Regions from separate parts of the Paenibacillus sp. J31R98 genome, predicted to be linked through region 3. Evidence: a T-box and tRNA genes for the amino acid it is inferred to sense, from the RefSeq annotation. Region 3 holds a T-box; the other regions hold tRNA genes.
The links. A T-box is a leader RNA that pairs with one kind of tRNA and senses whether it is charged. The one in region 3 lies ahead of leuS (leucine--tRNA ligase), so its partner is inferred to be a tRNA-Leu.
Positions count from the first base shown of each region.

Region 1: it encodes a tRNA-Leu, which carries the amino acid that the T-box ahead of leuS (leucine--tRNA ligase) is inferred to sense. The anticodon was not compared.
Region 2: it encodes a tRNA-Leu, which carries the amino acid that the T-box ahead of leuS (leucine--tRNA ligase) is inferred to sense. The anticodon was not compared.

Region 1 is NZ_JBWDNO010000009.1:164,165-170,988, forward strand. It holds gene AC0YNX_RS26275 (Tex family protein) at 1-1,003, shown strand, start outside; gene cmpA (cortex morphogenetic protein CmpA) at 1,111-1,245, opposite strand; gene AC0YNX_RS26285 (hydrolase/acyltransferase) at 1,360-1,713, opposite strand; gene AC0YNX_RS26290 (SprT family protein) at 1,838-2,317, shown strand; tRNA gene AC0YNX_RS26295 (tRNA-Asn) at 2,347-2,422, shown strand; tRNA gene AC0YNX_RS26300 (tRNA-Ser) at 2,430-2,520, shown strand; tRNA gene AC0YNX_RS26305 (tRNA-Glu) at 2,590-2,664, shown strand; tRNA gene AC0YNX_RS26310 (tRNA-Leu) at 2,704-2,788, shown strand; gene AC0YNX_RS26315 (hypothetical protein) at 2,905-3,150, shown strand; tRNA gene AC0YNX_RS26320 (tRNA-Glu) at 3,265-3,339, shown strand; tRNA gene AC0YNX_RS26325 (tRNA-Lys) at 3,345-3,417, shown strand; tRNA gene AC0YNX_RS26330 (tRNA-Leu) at 3,456-3,537, shown strand; gene AC0YNX_RS26335 (hypothetical protein) at 3,721-4,104, shown strand; gene AC0YNX_RS26340 (TrkH family potassium uptake protein) at 4,211-5,584, shown strand; gene pyrB (aspartate carbamoyltransferase) at 5,690-6,601, shown strand; gene map (type I methionyl aminopeptidase) at 6,683-6,824, opposite strand, start outside.
Region 2 is NZ_JBWDNO010000002.1:783,398-790,221, reverse strand. It holds gene AC0YNX_RS12290 (ABC transporter substrate-binding protein) at 1-1,295, shown strand, start outside; tRNA gene AC0YNX_RS12285 (tRNA-Met) at 1,727-1,803, shown strand; tRNA gene AC0YNX_RS12280 (tRNA-Ile) at 1,825-1,901, shown strand; tRNA gene AC0YNX_RS12275 (tRNA-Leu) at 1,923-2,008, shown strand; gene AC0YNX_RS12270 (Kelch repeat-containing protein) at 2,353-3,777, shown strand; gene AC0YNX_RS12265 (DUF402 domain-containing protein) at 3,989-5,014, shown strand; gene AC0YNX_RS12260 (ABC transporter substrate-binding protein) at 5,449-6,824, shown strand, end outside.
Region 3 is NZ_JBWDNO010000002.1:955,466-962,289, forward strand. It holds gene AC0YNX_RS13045 (deoxycytidylate deaminase) at 1-110, opposite strand, end outside; gene AC0YNX_RS13050 (ComEA family DNA-binding protein) at 211-780, opposite strand; gene comER (late competence protein ComER) at 971-1,810, shown strand; gene leuS (leucine--tRNA ligase) at 1,873-4,314, opposite strand; T-box leader at 4,390-4,623, opposite strand; gene AC0YNX_RS13065 (class I SAM-dependent DNA methyltransferase) at 4,703-5,470, opposite strand; gene AC0YNX_RS13070 (CvfB family protein) at 5,472-6,383, opposite strand; gene rsfS (ribosome silencing factor) at 6,380-6,727, opposite strand; gene yqeK (bis(5'-nucleosyl)-tetraphosphatase (symmetrical) YqeK) at 6,724-6,824, opposite strand, start outside.

The DNA.
Region 1 (6,824 bases), on a different contig from region 3:
GGAGCTGATTAAGGGACGCAAATCCAGAGGAGCGCAAGGTGCTGCCGAGCTGAAATATATTATCGTGAACGAGGCAGGGGCGAGCGTGTACTCGGCGTCGAAGCTCGCTGCCGAGGAGTTCCCGAAGCTCGACGTTGCAGAGCGCAGCGCCGTGTCGATCGCACGTCGCTTGCAGGATCCGCTTGCCGAGCTCGTGAAGATCGAGCCGAAGGCCATAGGCGTCGGCCAGTACCAGCATGACGTCAGCCAGAAGCGGCTCGAAGAAACGCTAGGGGGCGTCGTCGAGTCGGCTGTTAACCATGTCGGCGTTGACGTCAATACGGCTTCGCCGTCCTTGCTCTCGTACGTGGCTGGCATTAATGCAACTACGGCGAAGAACATCGTGAAATACCGCGAAGAGAATGGCAAGTTCAGCGACCGCAAGACGCTCTCGAAGGTTCCGCGTCTCGGCGCGAAGACGTATGAGCAGTGCATCGGCTTCATCCGCATACCGGAGAGCAGCAATCCGCTCGACCGGACGCCGATTCACCCCGAGTCGTATTCGGTCGTCGACAAGCTATGCGGCTTGCTCGGCTTGAAGCTGAACGCGGTTGGCACGGATGCCTTCCGTTCTGCGCTGGACACGATCCAGACAGAGCAGATCGCCGCACAGCTCGGCGTTGGCGTACCGACGCTGCGCGATATTATCGACAGCTTGCTGCGCCCGGGCAGAGATCCGCGCGAAGAGCTGCCTGCGCCGATTTTCCACACAGATGTGCTGAGCATTGAAGATTTGACGCCTGGCATGGAGCTGCATGGAACGGTGCGCAACGTCATTGACTTCGGAGCCTTTGTCGATATCGGCATTAAGAACGACGGGCTTGTCCACATCTCGCAGCTGAGCAACAAATTCGTGAAGCATCCGATGGATGTCGTATCCGTCGGCGATACCGTAACGGTCTGGGTGCTAAGCGTTGATCTGAAGAAGGGGCGAGTCAGCCTCACAATGCGTAAGCCGGAATAGGCGAAATCAGAACATTTATCCGTATATAAAAAGGGTGTTATCTTCGAGCAGTCACTTGTAAAGCAAAGTCACTGCAAAGAGATAGCACCCTTTTTGTCATTTCATTTCTATAAGCTTGCGGAATCATCATCAGGACGATTACTAGTACGATAGAAGTACCAGCAGTCGTTCAAGAGACGAATTTGCCGGCGGTCTTTCTTCAGAAAAGCGCGCATCAGTTGGTTGCAGAGCCATTGCGGCATAGCTTCGCCCTCCTTCCAGCTATCACTCGTTGTAATAACTAGCTTATGAGAGCGGGCGAATGTCCGTGCAGGTCCCATTTACAAAAACATGCATTTCTCGCGAAATGAGCGTTCCTAGATGTCGAGTTCTTCTTCGTACCATTGCTCCAGCTGCGCTTGCAGAGCGCGGATTTCCGTCAGGAGCGAGATGAGCGGGTACGATTTCTCTTGGATGGTGGAGAAGTCTTGCTCGAGCGCGTTCACGTAATCGAGACCGGAATGAACCGTAATCGACTTGTCATGCAGTTCTACGTCATCGCATTCTGCGATTGCGTATGGCAGCACAGGTACCTCAGCGGCTGTTAGCTTGTCGATTTCTTTATGAAGGCGCAGATTAAGCGCACTTAGTTGATAGGCGTGCGAGGCTGGCATTTCGACGAAGGAGACGTCTTGTCCGTTCTTCATCACGATATAACGCATTGCTGGCATATGAATGGTTCCCCCTATATTCTACTTTAATGACGTGACCGATGAATATCTCTTGACAGTGTAGCGTATTCGTCCTTTAAAATTCAAGTATTACGCGGTAACTTTAATCAAGGAGAATCATTCGATGCAGGATCATCAGTTGCAGGAGTGGGTAGAGCGGGTTTCGCTGCAGTCCTTCGGTATTCCTTTTCGCCACAAAGCTACGTTTAATGGCAGGTTGAAGTCGACAGGCGGCCGCTATTTCACAAAGTCGCATAATATCGAGATTAGTCCTCACCAGCTCCGCAATTATGGGGAAGAGGAAACGGAGAAGATTATCAAGCATGAGCTTTGCCATTATCATTTGCATATTTTGAAGCGGGGATACCAGCATAGGGACGCGGACTTCAAGCAGCTGCTCGCCAAAGTCGGCGGCACGCGTTATTGCAAGTCGCTTCCGCCAGGGGAGAAGCGCAAGACGGAGCCTTATAGATTCAAGCTTGTTTGCCGCAGCTGCGGTATGGAATATCTGCGCAAACGCAAGACAGATCCGAGGCGATATGCGTGCGGAAGATGCCGTGGACAATTATTGCTTTATATGCTTGACTTCAAATCTCAGACGTGATAAATTATTTCTTGTCACTCAAACAATATTCCCTGATAGCTCAGTTGGTAGAGCACTCGACTGTTAATCGAGTTGTCACAGGTTCGAGTCCTGTTCGGGGAGCCAATTCTTTGGGGAAGTACCCAAGTGGCTCAAGGGGACCCTCTGCTAAGGGGTTAGACTGCGCAAGTGGTGCGAGGGTTCGAATCCCTCCTTCTCCGCCATTTTTTATGAAGTGGCACTAAGCAATTATTCTTGAATCTTGACTAGCTGCGAGATTACAAGAGCAGCAAGGCCCGTTGGTCAAGTGGTTAAGACACCTCCCTTTCACGGAGGTAACAGGGGTTCGAGTCCCCTACGGGTCACCATCTAGTATAACTTGATATGGATTTACGACATATCACTCCGCGGTCGTGGTGGAACGGCAGACACACCATCTTGAGGGGGTGGCGCTCACAAGGCGTGAGGGTTCAAATCCCTCCGACCGCACCAACCTTACACCTGATAACCCTTGATCATTCAAGGGTTTTTTATTTTTTTGATATTGATTAGGGCATAATAGCGATAGATGATAAACGGATCGGTGGAGAGCGAAGTTGAAGGATATTGTGAATAAGTATTGTGTGAAGATATTCGGTGTATCAGGAGTTATTAAGGAAATCGGCTTAGTGAAGAAGGTGGCCAATCGTACGATTCATGTGGATTGGGGCACGAAGGTGTGGATTTATCAGAACAAGGATTTTAACTGGATTCCGATGTCTAAGGAAGAGCTTGAAACGAAGTACAGGAAACATAAATTTACCGAAGATGCACTTAAAAGGGCGTTAGCATTAGGCATCGAAGTGAACGATTAATACTAAGCTTTTGGTGCTGAAATTGTATTGAAAAAAAGTGCTTGCATTTTGTTTGCCAGCGGGATATAATAATTTTCGTTGCTTCGGACAAGCTGTCGAAACAAGTCGAAATTAGGCCCGTTGGTCAAGTGGTTAAGACACCTCCCTTTCACGGAGGTAACAGGGGTTCGAGTCCCCTACGGGTCACCATTTGCGAGTCATTAGCTCAGTTGGTAGAGCACCTGACTTTTAATCAGGGTGTCGTAGGTTCGAATCCTACATGACTCACTTTCATCTTCTTGATATGTACAATCACATATCACTCCGCGGTCGTGGTGGAACGGCAGACACACCATCTTGAGGGGGTGGCGCCTTATGGGCGTGAGGGTTCAAATCCCTCCGACCGCATTCCGAAGTCAAGAACCTGGAATTCCTTTTTATGAAGGAATTTCGGGTTTTTTTTATTTTCGCACGCAGACGGGGGTAACAATAAATTGTGGCAAGGTGACACATTATGTGATATATATAGTACATAAGTCTCAATAGGGATAGTCTGGAATTATTTCCAAATGCAAGTGGGGGATTGTCGCGATGCCAGAGAATTCGAAGAAGGATGGTCGAATGCTGGTGCTGGATGATGTTGCAACGACGATACTCAACCATGCACTGATTGATTATTATTTGGAGAAGCGTAATTTTCATGCGATTCAATGTTTGCAAGAACAGGTGCATCAGCAGACGGAGAGCTGCAAGGAAGTGCTGGTGTGGGCGATGGATGATCAGTGCGGCGACTACTACATCCCCGAGCAGGCGATGCGGGATATTAAAGCGCAGATTAATGTGATCGCAGCAACGCCGGGAGCTGTCTATATCGCGGATCCTCTATACTTCGATGATATGATGCGTGAGCGGTTCGTGAAGAAATATTTGGGCATCGAAGGGAACTTGTATCATTTTGAACCGTATGAGGAGTAGCGATAGACGAAGACAATCCTCTCTATATGCAGAGAGGATTTTTTGCCCTTAATATGGGCAAACAACATCCATACGTCCTGATCCAGAAAGGAATTATTGACTTACGATGCTTAGAACGATAATAAGGAAGCTCTCTCCGGGCAAAATCATTATTTTGGCTTATATGATCGGAATCATCGTCTTTACGCTGCTGCTAAAGCTGCCTATCAGCATGAAGCCGGGGGTTAAGCTTCCCTTCATTGATGCGCTGTTCACCGCTGCAAGCGCCGTAAGCGTAACGGGGCTGACGACGGTTCCGACCAATGAAACCTTCAGCACATTCGGCGCAATCGTACTGATGGCTGCCTTTCAATTCGGCGGCGTCGGCATTATGACGCTTGGCAGCTTCTACTGGTTCCTGATGGGGGAGCACATCGGGCTGCTTGAGCGCAAGCTCATTATGATTGACCAGAACCGAAACCAATTGGCAGGACTTGTGCAGCTTATGAGGGTTGTTCTCGTGCTTACACTGGCGATTGAGCTGACGGGCACATTGCTGTTCGGCGCTTATTTCTATGCAACCGGCTATACGGATTCGCTGACGAATGCGTTGTTCAACGGGATGTTCCATTCCGTGTCTGCTTTTACGAATGCGGGCTTCGACCTGTTCGGTGACTCGCTTATCCGTTATTCTAATGATTATTTCGTCCAGGTCTTCACGATGTTGTTAATCATTCTTGGGGCGATCGGGTTCCCGGTGATGGCGGAGCTGTGGGAGTTAATTCGCCGCACCCGACGCCGCAACCGTATCTCGAATAAAAGGTTCCGCTTCTCGTTGTTCACGAAGGTGACGCTGACTACGCATGCGATTCTGCTGCTCATTGGGGCGATCATCATCTGGCTGACGGAAGCAGGCCATTCGTTCGTACATATGCCGTTACATCAACAGCTAATGAATTCGCTATTTACATCGGTGTCCTCCCGCAGCGCAGGATTGACCACAGTTGACGTGTCGTCGCTTCATCATGCATCGCTTCTGCTCATCTCGGTGCTGATGTTCATTGGAGCGAGTCCTTCCAGTATGGGCGGAGGGATTCGGACAACGACAATTGCCATTATTGTGCTTTTCATTCTAAGCTTTGTCAGAGGAGAGCGGGTGCCGAAGGCGTTCAATCGTTCCATCAGCATAGAGGATACGCTTAAGAGCTTCGTCTTCTTCTCGCTGGCTGTGCTGCTCGTGCTTACTGGCATATTCGCCGTATTTATGTCGGAGGGGTATCATTTTGATTTGTCCGCTGTCCTCTTCGAAGTGACGTCGGCATTCGGTACATGTGGCATGTCGACGGGGATTACGGGTTCACTTCATCCAGGGGGCAAAATTACGCTGATCATTCTCATGTTCATCGGCCGAATCGGGATGTTTCTGTTCATCTCCATGTTCAGCTCGGGCAAGAAGAAGCCGGATATCCGCTATCCGGAGGAGAAGCTTATTATTGGATAGCGTGGGTGCGAAATCGCAGTTTGAACGAGCGAAGGAACTCGCTTATAATACGCTGTAGCATGTGTTGTCATCATGAATGAAGGGGAGTCGGAGTCAGTGAAATCAATGTATCATGTGCTTGGCGCGAAGCAGTTCGATCGGGAGGAGCTAGGGCAGCTGTTCAGCTCGGCGAAGGCGATGGAGGTTGTTGCAGGCGAAGGCGGCACGCAGCGATTCCCGAACAAAATAATGAGCACGCTATTCTTCGAAGCGAGCACCCGTACGCGGTTCTCGTTCGAATCGGCGATGCACCGGCTCGGCGGACGCGTAATCGGCACGGAGAATGCGAGCCAGTTCTCTTCCGCAATCAAGGGCGAAACGCTTGAAGACATGATCCGGATTATTGCCGGCTACAGCGATCTCATCGTCATGCGGCATACGGATATTGGCGCAGCGAAGCGGGCGGCTGCCGTATCCTCGGTGCCGGTCATTAACGCGGGGGACGGTTCGGGGGAACATCCGACGCAAGCTTTACTGGATCTGTATACGATTGAGAAGGAGTTCGGCGGCATCGACGGCGTCCATATCGCGATGATCGGCGATTTGACTTACGGTAGAACGGTGCATTCGCTTAGCTACCTGCTGGCAAACTACCGAAACGTACATATTTCATTCATCTCCCCAGACAATGTACGCATTCCTTCGTATGTGTTGCAGTACTTGGATGAGAAGGGCATCTCCTACGAGGAGACGACGGATCTAGCGGGCATTGCACAGACGGCGGATGTGTTCTATCAGACTCGGATACAGAAGGAGCGTTTCCCGTCGCCGGAGGAGTACGCGAAGGCAGAGGGCAAATACATAATCGACCGGAATCTGCTGAGTACGATGAAGGATAAGGCGATGATTCTTCATCCGCTTCCGCGTGCCGGCGAAATCCACCCGGACGTGGATCAGGATCCGCGGGCGGCTTACTTCAGACAAGCTGTGAATGGCTTGTACATTCGAATGGCGCTTATTGAGAAGTGCTTCCAATAGGGCAAAGCGGATATAAAAAAGCCTCAGGTGTGTCCAACCAGCATGGAGCTGGTGGGTACCTGAGGCTTTTTTGGTGCCAGATTATTGCTTCGTCAGTATAATCGGGCCGTCTTCCGTAATCGCAATCGTATGCTCATACTGAGCGGAGAGCCCGCCGTCGATTGTGCGTGCTGTCCAGCCGTCACTGTCGATCTTGCTCTGCCATGCGCCGGTGTTCAGCATT
Region 2 (6,824 bases), 170 kb from region 3:
ACGATCAGAGATTTGAGCAGCCAGATCCGAACAAGAAGCAGCCCGACCCTTATGAGAAAATCAAAGAGATGCTGACTGGCAGCAATCCGGCAGACGTCGTTATTCTCGAGTCCAGTTATCTCAAGCGTGCCGTTCAGGATAACCTGCTCAAGCAGCTTGATCCGATTATTCAAGAGGATGAGTTCGATATCGATGACTTCGTCCCGACGGTTATTAACGGAATCAAGGATGCTGGCGATGGATATTTGTACGCCCTCACGCCGACATTTAGCGGTTCAGCGCTCTACTATAATAAGAAGCTGTTTACAGAGGCTGGCGTAACACTGCCAACGGATAATATGGAATGGCCGGATGTTCTTGCGCTGGCGAAGCGCCTTGCGAAGGGTGAAGGCAAAGAGCGCAAGTTCGGGATTTCGTTCAACCGTTGGGGCGGAGACCCGTTCTATGATTCCCAGAGCTATGCAGCTCCGTTGCAGCTGAAGATTTTCGATAACAAAGCGGAGAAAATGACCGTAGATCAGCCGCAGTGGCGTAAAGTATGGAACGATCTGGCTGGCCTGTACAAGGAGAAAATCGTCCCGACGGGCGAAGACCTCAATAACGGAGGTGGAGGACCGCGGGCGATAGATGATACGAGCAAACCTGTGTATGATCCTTTCAATGGCGATCTGTTCATTAATGGTCGCCTAGCAATGACTGTTGCGGGTTATGACTACGTGAACGAGCTGGCGAAGCTGAAAGACTATGCAGCGAAAAATCCGGATAAGCCAACGATCGACTGGGATGTTGTAACCGTTCCACAGTTTCAGGAGGCTCCAGGCATCGGCGGCAATGTCTATCTGAGTAACCTGATGGCGATTAACAATAAGGCGCAAAACCCTGATGATGCGTGGGATTTCATCAAGTTCAACAACAGCAAGGAATGGGCGAAGCTGAAGTCGCGCAGCACGTACGAGATGGTATCCCGCAAGTCGTTCCTCAAGCCGAAAGAAGGAATGACTTACAACATCGGCGCGTTCTATGCGCTGAAGCCGATACCGCCTCAAGACGTTGAGCTGGATAAACTGTATCGCGACAAGCAGAACCTGTACCAAGTACAGAATCTTGCGCAGCCGCTCTTCCAGGACGTTATCCAGGGCAAGAAATCGGTCGAGGATGCTCTGAAGGAATGGCAGACGAAAGGCGACGCCTTGCTCCAGAAGATCAAGGATAATCCGAATGGTCCGCTTGATCCGGGTAACGGCGGCGGAGTAGGCGGAGACGTGTATGTGAATCCAGGCGGCGTTAAGGGATAAAGGATAATGGATAAGGAATAAGTAATATGGAACAAGGAATTATGCTAGCTTAAAAGCCTTCCTTCGTTTACAGAACCGCATCGGTGCATTTGCGCCGGTGCGGTTTTTCGTTTTGGGGGAGAATGCTTGATTTTCCGAAATTGGGGTATCCTAATCAAAACGGCGAAGAAAGGAGCGAGGCTCATGAAATGGGTGTATTGGGGGAAATTGTACGAGACCAAATTTCAAGCGGGCTGTTTAGTGAAGAGGATGGAAAATGATTGGTGGGTGTACGGTTATGAATGTCCTCAAGAAATTGAGGTGTTTCGTTCGCGCAAGGGCCGATTTGGTGTTCGATTCCTCCCTTAGAATATTAAGGCTTGACTAATACTTGTCTCATATAGTATATTAATTCTTGTCGCCATTGAATGTTTGTAGTGAATTGGTGTTATCGCGGGGTGGAGCAGCTCGGTAGCTCGTCGGGCTCATAACCCGAAGGCCGCAGGTTCAAATCCTGCCCCCGCAACCAACCTTTCGATTATTATCGTAAGGGCCCTTAGCTCAGTTGGTTAGAGCGGTCGGCTCATAACCGATTGGTCGGGGGTTCGAGTCCCTCAGGGCCCACCATTCCTCAATCATACATATCATGCCGGGGTGGCGGAACTGGCAGACGCACAGGACTTAAAATCCTGCGGTGGGTGACCACCGTACGGGTTCGATTCCCGTCCTCGGCATCCAACGAAAACCTTGATGAATCAAGGTTTTTTTATTTTGTTGGTTGAGATTGGGTGCTTGTAATTCCAAAGGTTCTGAGTACCTAAAGCATTAAAAACTGGTACACAGAACACTCCATAAGTTTTGATAATTACTCTTTTTCATCACTTGCCATTAAAAGCGATGAGGAGGAGTTTTTTGTCATGAACGTTGAAGGAAATAGTATTATGGGAATGAAATTTACTGCTCTGTGCTGATGGTTTATTTAACCACAAAGTATAATGTGAAATTTTGTATATTACAAGACTGATAATTACTGGTTATTACTTGTATGATAATTTCATTACATAATTGGAGGTACATCATGAAGAGAAATCTATTGCTATTATTTGTTTCTGTGATGGTTCTGTTACAAGTTGCGATACCTGTAAACGCTGAAGGCACATGGGAATCAAAAGCGAATATGCTTTATGAACACGCATACGGGGCAAGTGCAACTGTTGATGGGAAGTTATTTGCAATTGCAGGAAGACCCTATGCGTCAGATATTAACAATGCAACAGTTGGCAAGAAAGTTGAAGCATATGATTCTGCATCCGATACTTGGGTAGCAAAAGCTGATTATCCAATTGCTGTCGTAGGTGTACAGGCGGCAGTATACAATGGGAAAATATATACATTTGGCGGTTCTACTTCAGCCGGTTCAGGAGTGCCTGTTAGTAAGGTATATGAATATGATCTATCGACAGATACTTGGACAGCAAAAAAGAATATGCCTACCGCAAGGTTCGCAACCAGTGTTACAGTTCTAAACGATAAAATTTATGTAATTGGTGGTGCTATTGCTGGTGTAGGTGTACCTTCCAACAAGGTTGAGGTCTATGATCCAGCTACGGACACTTGGACAACGAAGGCAAATCTGAATTTCGCGAGATTTGGTGCGGCAGCCATAACATATAAAGGATCCATCTATTCAATTGGTGGATCAGTAAGTGATAAAATTGAGAAATACGATGAAGAATCTGACCAATGGACCTCAATTCCAAATAGTTTAAGTGTTGGGGACAGAGCATTTGCAGTCATTTTGAACGGTGAAATTCTGATTGGAACTAACAAGTCAACAGCACTTAATTCATATGACCCTGATCATAATACATGGACAAGTAAGTTAAGTCTTCCTTCAGTACGCAATTTGCCATTTTTCGGAGTCATTAATAACAAACTATTCATTGCAGGGGACCTCGCTAAGAAAGATACTTCTACAATAGCTTCCGAAGAACTACACCCTGAAAGAGCGATACTTACGCTTTACCTAGTCGGAGGACAAAAGAAAGAATATGATCTATCTACTCAACAAATAGATGAATTTCTGAGTTGGTATGATTCACGAGCAGAAGATGTAGGACCTTCAAATTACACTTTCGATAAACCTTGGAATAAAGGCCCGTTTACTATTCGAACCGAGTCTGTAGTATATGATAAAATCGTAAACTTTGATATTGATGAATATTCCACTATAAATGAGGTAAGTTCGTCTACGGAAAACAATGTAATTACCGGTGACTATGTTCTAACCTTATATTTAGTAAATGGCCAATTGAAGCAATACGATTTAACTGATCAACAACTAAGTGCATTCCAAAACTGGTGTGCATCACGAGCAGATGGAGTGGGGCCAGAACGATATGCATTTGAGAAAATTTGGAATAAGGGGCCATTCGTTTCACGCACTGAATATGTGATCTTCGACAAGATTGCAAATTATGATAGTGATGAATATACCAATTAATTGTTACTAATCAGACCGGGAACTTTGACTCGTGGTTATTCGCAATAGTTTAAAAACTCCTTCTCATCACTCTAATTCGATGAGAAGGAGTTTTTTTATCTAACAATACAATATTCGACATGGTATACTCTACCAGTATCTTATAGGCATTTAGTTCTAATTTAGAGGAATGGCACAAGTTCCGTAATAATAGATAAGCGAGGACAAACAGATGCGTTTAATAAGAAAACTCACAGACAGCGATTGGTCTGGCGGCACGCCTAAATTATTGGCTGATGTCTCCCGCTATGCCGCTAGAGGCGTTCTATTCGACGACGAATGGAAAGTAGCCATGATGCATATGACGAAGGTGCAGCTCTACAAGCTTCCTGGAGGCGGCATTGAAGAAGGGGAAGATCCGCAGAGCGCTTTCCTTCGGGAGATTCAAGAAGAGACAGGCTGCGCAGCGGAAGTGATTCATGAGATTGGAGTTATCGAGGAACATAAAGCCTACAATGGCTTCCTCCAGCACTCCTCTTGCTATGTGGGGAAAGTCGTGCAGCATTCGACCAGCATTTCGCTCTCGCATGAAGAGCTCGAGTTAGGCATGCAAGTGGAATGGATGCCCATGAACACTGCCTTAGAGATGATGAGAGCTGCAGCAGCTAAGCAGATTGAGAACGACCCGCATAGATTCATGCTGGTCCGCGACCTCACGATTCTCGAAGAAACCGCGAAATGGTTGTCCGTGAACGTTACCATACAAGCTCGGAAGTACGGTGATCGCCCGCACTATGAGTGGCGGACTACGCTGCTTGAGCGAACAGACTCGCATATTTTCGTACTTGGGCACTATGGAAGGAAGCTGAAGCATTTTACGAAAGGCAAGACGTTTACGGTGGAGAACTGGACGATTGAATGTTTCCCATTCGATTCTTGGTTTACGGTTAGCGCAGATGTTATCGATGGGAAGCTTGCCCAGTACTATTGCAACATTAGCGAGCCGGCCCGGATGGAAGACGGTATGGTCACATTCGTTGATCTGGACATTGATCTTGTCTATAGGCGGGGAAACTGGCAAATCGTTGACGAGGATGAGTTCGTTAGCCATGCCGCCAAATTCGCGTACCCACCAGAGTTAATTGCTAGAGTCAGGCAGGAGGTCGAGCGTTTGCAGGAACGCATCGCGCTGAAGCAGTTTCCTTTTGACGGTTCGATTGAACGGTTCATTCCATGTATACCGCAAGATAACACATGATCCTATGCTTAATAATAACTCCTTCCCATCACTTGCAAATCTGGAGTGGTAGGAAGGAGTTTTTTTTGTGTCGAACGATGCTAATGCTTGTCGTAATAAGTGGAATCTAAAAAAAACGAAAATTCACCTTCTTTTTTTCTAAATACACATGAAAATCCAATTATGTATGATGAGATCGAAATTGTTTCAGTGCTTCTCAAGTGCTGAAGCAATTTATCGGGAACGTGCCCGGGGGGCAGTTCTGAAAAAGGGGAGGATTCGTCGATCGTATCGGTATTCAGGACCGTCCGCTAGGCTTGTTCAAACTTATATATATACGTGGATCGGTCTTGTGCCAGCAATTCTCGTAAGCGCTTACCAAACGCCGAATGTCGCTGTAAATGGCTAGCTGTAGGGTAGGGTACACCAAATTTTACGGGGTTGGAGGATTTACGATGAGAAAAAGGATGAAGAAGCCGTTCATGCTGCTGCTCGCCGGGACGATGATTGTGCTGGCTGCCTTAACCGGGTGTCAGAGCGAAAGCGGGGGCTCCAATATTGGAGCTGCCAATAACACCGGAAGCAGCGATAACGCTGGAACGAATGCAAAGGCAAACAATACGAAGACAGAAGATACAAAGACGAACGAAACGAAGCAGGACGATTCGAATACTGCTACAGCGGAGGATACAGCCCCTGCAACCGAGGAGGCAATTCCGACGGAATTCAAGCAATCGCCGACGCTGGAGAGTTTCGCAACTCCACTGAAGGATCGGTTGCCGGAAGACTTCAAGGTTACGAACGAATTGCCTAGCAACTTGCTGAAATATGAGATTGGTACATACGGCGGTACGCTTCGCACGGTTACCTCAGTCGTTGACTGGGATGCGGACGTATTCATCATGAACGACGAGGCGCTGCTCAACACGCCGGGCCTTCTTGGTAAGGAAGTAACGGGCAATGTCCTGAAGGGTTATGAAATGAGCGATGACGAGAAATCCTTTACGTTCCACATGCGGAAAGGTCTGAAGTGGTCGGATGGCCAGCCGGTAACGATCGATGATGTTAAATTCACCATCGAGGACGTCCTGTTCAATAAAGACCTAACGCCGATTTTCCCAGCTTGGATGAACTCGGCGGGCGATCCGAACGGCAAGCCTTTCACCTACGAGTTCGTCGACGAATACACATTCAAGCTGAGCTTTGATCAACCTTACGGCGGCTTCTTGCTCAGCCTTGCGGTTCAAGGCTGGCGCGGTTACTCGGATTTGCTCAAGCCATCTCACTACTTGAAGCAATTCCACACCAAATATACACCGCTTGAGACCTTGGAGCCGGCAATCAAGAAAGCCGGATTCAAGAAGGGCGAATGGGTGAACTTGTTCAACGAGAAGGACATCACGAACTGGGAGCTGACGAATCCGAAGTCGATCGGATTCCCGGTGCTTTACCCTTGGGTGATGACGAAGAAGACGAATACGACGGCAACCTTCGAACGCAATCCATACTACTTCAAGGTTGACTCGGCAGGCAATCAACTGCCATACATCGACAAGATCCAAAGTACGCTCGTGCAAGATATCGAGATGGTTACGCTGAAGACGATCGCAGGCGAAGTCGACTTCTCCCGTGAATCGGCGTCCCTGATCAAGATGCCGCTGTACCGCGAGAATCAAGACAAAGGCTTCAAGGCACTGCTCAGCAACCTTCACGTATCGCCGACAGACATTTTCCTCAACATGAGCAGCAAAGACAAGAACTGGGCAACTGTCGTGAACGATGTGCGGTTCCGCAAAGCGCTAAGTTTAGCGATAGACCGTAAAGAAATCAT
Region 3 (6,824 bases):
TGCACCAGCACAGTTCCGACATGTCTGCGCGGGCATCTGGAGCGAGTCGATACCATATACGCGATGTCCATAAAATAGGTGTCCCAGTCTTTTCTCATGTTGTCCTGCATGTTCTCAGCCATTTCTACTCGTCTGCCTCCCTAGTTAGCACATGTACGGGCTCGTAAACGTATGATCATTAGTAAGCTTATTCTGTCTATTGTCGCATAATCAGGGCTGCAGAACAATGAAAGACTTCAGCTTCTCAAGCAGCTTTGGTCCAATCCCCTTGACTCGGAGCAAGTCGTCGGCACGTTGATACAATCCGTTTTGCTCCCGATCGGCTACGATGGCCTTTGCCTTCGAAGCTCCGATTCCAGGAAGCGTGTCCAACTGCTCGGCGGTAGCATGATTAATATCGACCTTGCCATCCGCAACTGGCGGCTGCGCAGTCGCACTATCCTTCGTCCCTACACCCGACGCATTTCCTGTTCCCGCGCCTGTTCCCGCGCCTGTTCCCGCTACTTTCCCTGCACCTGTATCCGCATTTTCACCGGACTTCACCTCATGCGACTCCTTCTTCTTCTCTGCCGCAACTTCAGTCTCATCAGAAGTTTTCTGCTTCTGCTCCTGCTTCTGCTGACCCAGCGTGCGTTCAACCTGTTCGTTCACCGCCACCCAGCCAGGCTGCGCACTGCTCTTTGGTTGATACAATGCGGTGCATACCAGCACGACAGCGGCAACGAGCAGCCCAATGATAAGCAGCTTCTGTGGATTCATCATGTTGCTTCTCGGTTTCATTCCCACCATATAAGCCTCCTTCAACTGACAAAATCTTTTTTATGCTCCAATCGGTCATGTTGGCCTTGCCGCCTTGCATACCGTAGTAAGAGCGATAGATTGAAATACTTTGTTTTGCCCCCGCGAACAAACTGTGCTGAAAGCTGCGCTTCGTTTCTTGAAACGATTGGCGCCTTGAGGAGGGATTGCGATGAATGTCGGGTTTATCGGGATTGGGAGCATGGGCAGCTTGCTCATCGATACGTTTATCGGATCGGGAGCACTGAAACCATCGCAAATTACCGCCAGCAACCGCACTTATTCAAAAGCAATCGCACTAGCTGACCGCCATCCCGGCCTGCAGGCTGTCCCTTCTAATCGCGATGCGGTCATCGATCAAGATGTTGTCTTTCTATGTATCAAGCCGATGGAGTTCAAAGCGGTTCTGGACCAAATCCGTGATGTCGTACTACCGCACCAACTTGTGATCTCCATTACCAGTCCTGTACTGCTGGAACAGCTCGAAGATGCGCTTAATTGCAAAATCGCCAAAGTCATCCCGAGCATCACCAATAACATGTGCAGCGGCGTCACCTTGTGCATGTACGGCAACCGAATGACCGATGCCGACATCACCCGTCTGAATGGTCTACTCTCTTATATCAGCGAACCTCTCCCAATTGAAGAACAGCATCAGCGCGTCGTATCCGATCTCTCGAGCTGCGGCCCAGCTATTATGGCCTTCCTGCTGCAGCGGTTTATCGATGCAGCCGTCGAGGAGACCGGCCTCCCTCGCGATCAAGCGCGAGTCATCGCCTCCGAGATGCTGCTTGGCACTGGCCAGCTGCTCACTGCCGGCGGCATGACGCCAGAGGAGCTGCAGAGCCGCGTCTGCGTGCCGGGCGGCATTACGGCACAAGCGATTGCCTTGCTGAACAACGAGCTTGATTGTGTGTTCAACCGGCTTATCCGCGTCACTCATGCCAAGTACGAAGAGGATCTGGAGCGCGTATCCGTCTCTTTATACGGCAAAGAGGTGAACGGCCCTTAGCGCATGCTTTGCGCCAAGAGGTCGTTCACCTCTTTTTTTCATGTCAACCAATCATCAGCGGTTTAGCCGACAACGATGTTAACCAGCTTGCCTTTAACAACGATCAGCTTGCGGACGGTTTTGCCGGCAATCGCTTCAGCGACCTTCTCCGACTCCTTCGCAATCCGCTCCATCTCTGCTTCGTCTGTATCCGCAGCGATCGAGATACGATCGATGATTTTGCCGTTCACTTGCACGACGATTTCAACCTCTTGGTCAACCGTGAACTTCTCTTCATAAGTTGGCCAAGCTGCATAAGAGAGCGAATCGGTAGACCCAAGCTTCGACCACAGCTCTTCCGCGATGTGCGGAGCAAGCGGCGACAGCATCTGAACGAAGCTTTCCATCGCTTCACGCGGCAGCGATTCCGCTTTGTACGCGTCGTTGACGAAGATCATCAATTGGCTGATCGCCGTGTTGAAGCGCAGATTCTCGTAATCGTCCGTCACTTTCTTCACTGTGCGGTGCCAAGTCCGTTTGAACGCCTCGGACCCTGCGTCCTGACCGATTTTCTCGACCAGCTCGCCATTCTCTCCAATGAATAAACGCCATACGCGGCTAAGGAAGCGGTACATGCCCTCTACGCCGTTCGTATTCCAAGGCTTCGTCGCCTCCAAAGGACCCATGAACATTTCGTACATACGCAGCGTATCTGCGCCGTACACGTTCACGATATCATCCGGGTTAATAACGTTGCCGCGGGATTTACTCATCTTCTCATTGTTCGTGCCGAGGATCATGCCTTGGTTCACGAGCTTGTGGAACGGCTCCTTCGTATCGACTACGCCGATATCGTAGAGCACTTTGTGCCAGAAACGAGCATACAAGAGGTGAAGCACCGCATGCTCGGCGCCGCCGATGTACAGATCAACCGGCAACCATTCCTTCTGTTTCTCTTTGGAGCACAGTTCTTTATCGTTATTCGGATCAATGAAGCGCAGGTAGTACCAGCAGCTGCCTGCCCATTGCGGCATTGTATTCGTCTCGCGGCGAGCTTTCATGCCCGTCTCGGGATCAACTGTCTCAACCCACTCCGTTACGTTCGCAAGCGGTGACTCTCCTGTGCCGGAAGGCTTGATTTGATCAACGTCCGGCAGCAAGAGCGGCAATTGATCGTCAGGAACCGGCTTCATTGTGCCGTCTTCCAAGTGGAGAATCGGAATCGGCTCGCCCCAGTAACGCTGGCGGCTGAACAGCCAATCGCGCAGACGGTAGGTGACTTTGCCTTGGCCTTTGCCTTCTGCTTCGAGCCATTCGATGGCACGCGCAATCGCTTCTTCGTTGCTAAGACCGTTCAAGAAGCCGGAGTTCACGTGTGCGCCGTCGCCAGCATACGCCGCTTCGCTCACGTCGCCGCCGGAAACGACTTCGACGATTGGCAAGTTGAACTGCTTCGCGAATTCCCAGTCGCGTTCGTCATGGCCTGGAACCGCCATAATCGCGCCTGTTCCGTAGCCTGCAAGCACGTAATCCGCAATCCAGATCGGCACAAGCGCGCCGTTAACCGGATTAACCGCGTAAGCGCCTGTGAATACGCCGCTCTTATCTTTGTTCAGGTCAGTACGCTCCAGATCGCTCTTGCGAGCAGCTGTCTCTTGATAGTCCTTCACTGCAGCGCGCTGCGCTTCAGTCGTAATGGCATCAACCAGCTCATGCTCAGGAGCAAGTACGCAGTACGAAGCGCCGAACAGCGTATCCGGGCGCGTTGTGAACACAACGAGCGAAGCATCGTGACCGTCAATAGCGAAAGTCACTTCTGCACCCTTCGACTTGCCAATCCAGTTGCGCTGCATGTCCTTGATGCTCTCTGTCCAGTCCAGCTCTTCCAAATCTTCAAGCAAGCGCTCTGCATATTCCGTAATGCGAAGCACCCATTGGCGCATCGGTTTGCGGATTACCGGATGGTTGCCGCGCTCGCTGAGGCCGTTAATAACCTCTTCGTTCGCAAGCACCGTTCCAAGCGCCGGGCACCAGTTAACCGGCACTTCAGCTACATAAGCAAGACCTTTATTGAACAGTTGGATGAAGATCCACTGTGTCCATTTGTAGTAATCCGGATCCGTTGTGCTGAACTCGCGGTCCCAGTCGTACGAGAAGCCGAGCGACTTGATCTGACGGCGGAAGTTGTTAATGTTCTTTACCGTGATCTCGCGCGGATGCTCGCCTGTATCCAGAGCGTGCTGCTCTGCCGGCAAACCGAATGCGTCCCAGCCCATCGGATGAAGGACGTTGTAGCCGCGCATTCTTTTGTAACGCGATACGATATCTGTTGCCGTGTAGCCTTCCGGATGGCCTACGTGCAAGCCTGCCCCGGATGGATACGGGAACATGTCGAGTGCGTAAAACTTCGGCTTCCCTGCATCCTCTGTCGTCTTGAATGTCTTGGATTCATCCCAATAACGCTGCCATTTCGGCTCAATAACGAGCGGGTTATAGCCCTGCTGCTCTTGGCGCTCCTGTGTCATAAATATGCCTCCCAATTGTCTATGCAAACTTGTTCTTGCCGAGAAAATAAAAAAACTCCCGCCCCTAGCGTCATCGCTAGGGACGAGAGGATTATGCTCCCGTGGTACCACCCTAGTTAGCAAGCGGTATGCTTTACCGCTGCTCACTCTATGCCTTTAACGCAGGCGAGACGGCACGCTTGAAAGTCAACCTGACTGTTCACGTGCGGCTCCAAGGCGAGTTCACTTCACGCTGGTCCGGCTTGCACCTACCGCCGGCTCTCTGATCCAGACGCTGCTGAAGCTACTGCTCCTCTTCAACACCTTATTAAACAAAAAATAGATAGTTCGATTATAAATAAGCAGCTTATGCCATGTCAAGGAAAAGCGCCTAGAACTGACAGTATTATCACTTGACAGCTGCAAAAAACAATCGTTCCGCTTCACCGGTTGCCGGCTCTAGCTTGAAATCAGCAAACAGCTCGACTTTAGCAAAGCCTGCACCATGCAGCACTTCCTGCAGCCACGCTGCATCGTAAGCTCTCTGCACATGCGTTTCTTCGATTCGAGTGAAGCTTGCGCCTCTCGAATCAGCACGTGCGAAGATCGTCAATTGATGCTCGATTTCGACACGCTCTTCATCAAGCTCGCATGTCCATATGTATGCCACATCCGGCTCATCGAGGACGAAAGGTTGCTCGCTTGCATAACGCTCCAGCGTTGCTGGCGAATGTACATCGAACAGAAATACGCCGCCGGGCTTCAGCGCCCGATAAGTCGCTTCTATCGCGGCCACGACATCCTCTTCTTCGGTTAAGTAGTTTACGCAATCACAGAAGGAGATGACCGAATCGACTTGTTCGCCAAGCTCCCATTCCGTCATGTCCTGCTGCAGCCACGTAACCGTCCCTCGCGCCGGTCCACCGCTGCGAACCGCATCATCCCATTTGCTTTGTCCGATGGTCAGCATGTCCGAGGACAAGTCGATCCCATAGACTTGATATCCTTGCCGAGCAAGCGGGATTGCGATGCTGCCTGTCCCGCAGCCGAGATCAACGACTGTTCGCGGTGTCCCGTACCGCTGCCAGCAAGCATCCGCAAACTTCAGCCACTCCGGATACGGCATATCCGCCATCAGCCGATCATAGACGGTGGCAAACTGCCGATAGGCTTCCATGCTAACCCTCCTGCTTCTCAGCAGCAGCAGCAGCCTGCTCGATTAGCTTCGTCCAGTTGCCTTCCTGCGTTACAATACCCTCACGCATCAGCTTGCCAAGCGCGCGCTTGAAGGCGCCTTTGCTAATGCCGAATTTCTGCTTGATGATATCCGCTGTAGTGGCATCGGAGTACGGCATTGCGCCATTCGGACGCTCTTTCAGGAACGCTAGAATCCGGTCGGAATCTTCTAGGCGACCTACTTCCTTGCGCTGCTGCATCGACAGATTGACGCGACCGTCCTCGCGAACGAACGTTACTCTAGCTTTCACCCGCTCACCGAGACGAAGCAGTCTTGTCCGATCGTCCGCCGGTATTAAGCCATAAGCTCCGAAACCAAGCACCCCGCCGTCAATCATGACGAAGGAACCGATCTTCAGCGTCTTCGTTACCCAGCCTTCCACCCACGTGTTATGCCACGAAGATGGCGCGTGAAAAGCAAGCTCAGCCAACTCTTCTTCGAAAGCCACCTTCGCAACGAGGCGGCCAATCTTGTCGTGCGCGAGGATAACATGCACCTCATCACCGACTTTTGGACGCAATTCCTTCAGCTCGGGTTGTTCAGACAATGGCAGCAGCAACTGCCGGCCAAGTCCCATCTCAAGGAATGAACCGATCTTCGGATGAATATCCGCCACTTTAAGACGAGCCACTTCTCCTAATTGGATAAGCGGCTTCTTCATCGTCGCAGCGATACGGTCCTCGGAATCGAAGAATAGAAATACATCATAGAATTGCCCGATCTGCGGGCGGTGGCCGACAAGCTCGGTGTAGTGCATGAGCACTTCGTTCTCGCCATCGGTCATAAAGTAACCGTAAGGAGATACCTCACGAGCTAGCTTCAAATTCTGTGTTGTGCCTGCTACGAGATTCATGCTAATTCCACAACCTTCGCATCGGACCAAAGACGTTCGATGTTGTAATATTCACGCTCATCGCGATGGAATACGTGAACAACCACGTCGCCGATGTCTACAAGCACCCATCTGCAAGTATCAGCGCCTTCGATGCCGCGCACCCGAGCGCCTCTCGCTTCCGCCTGCTTGCGAATTTCAGTCGTGATCGCTTGCACCTGTGTATCCGAATTACCGTGACAGATGACAAAATAGTCCGCGACCAGTGAAATGTTCATCAAGTCCAGCGCCACCACGTTATGCGCTTTCTTATCTTCCGCCGCTGCTACGACGGCTTTCAGAAGCTCCTCTGAAGTTACTGTCATTGCTCAGCCTCCCTTAATTGAAGTATTAAATCATTCCGTGCCGCAACGGTGAGCGGATAGATCCGCTTTCCCTGCAGAAGCAAGTAAGAAATCGTAG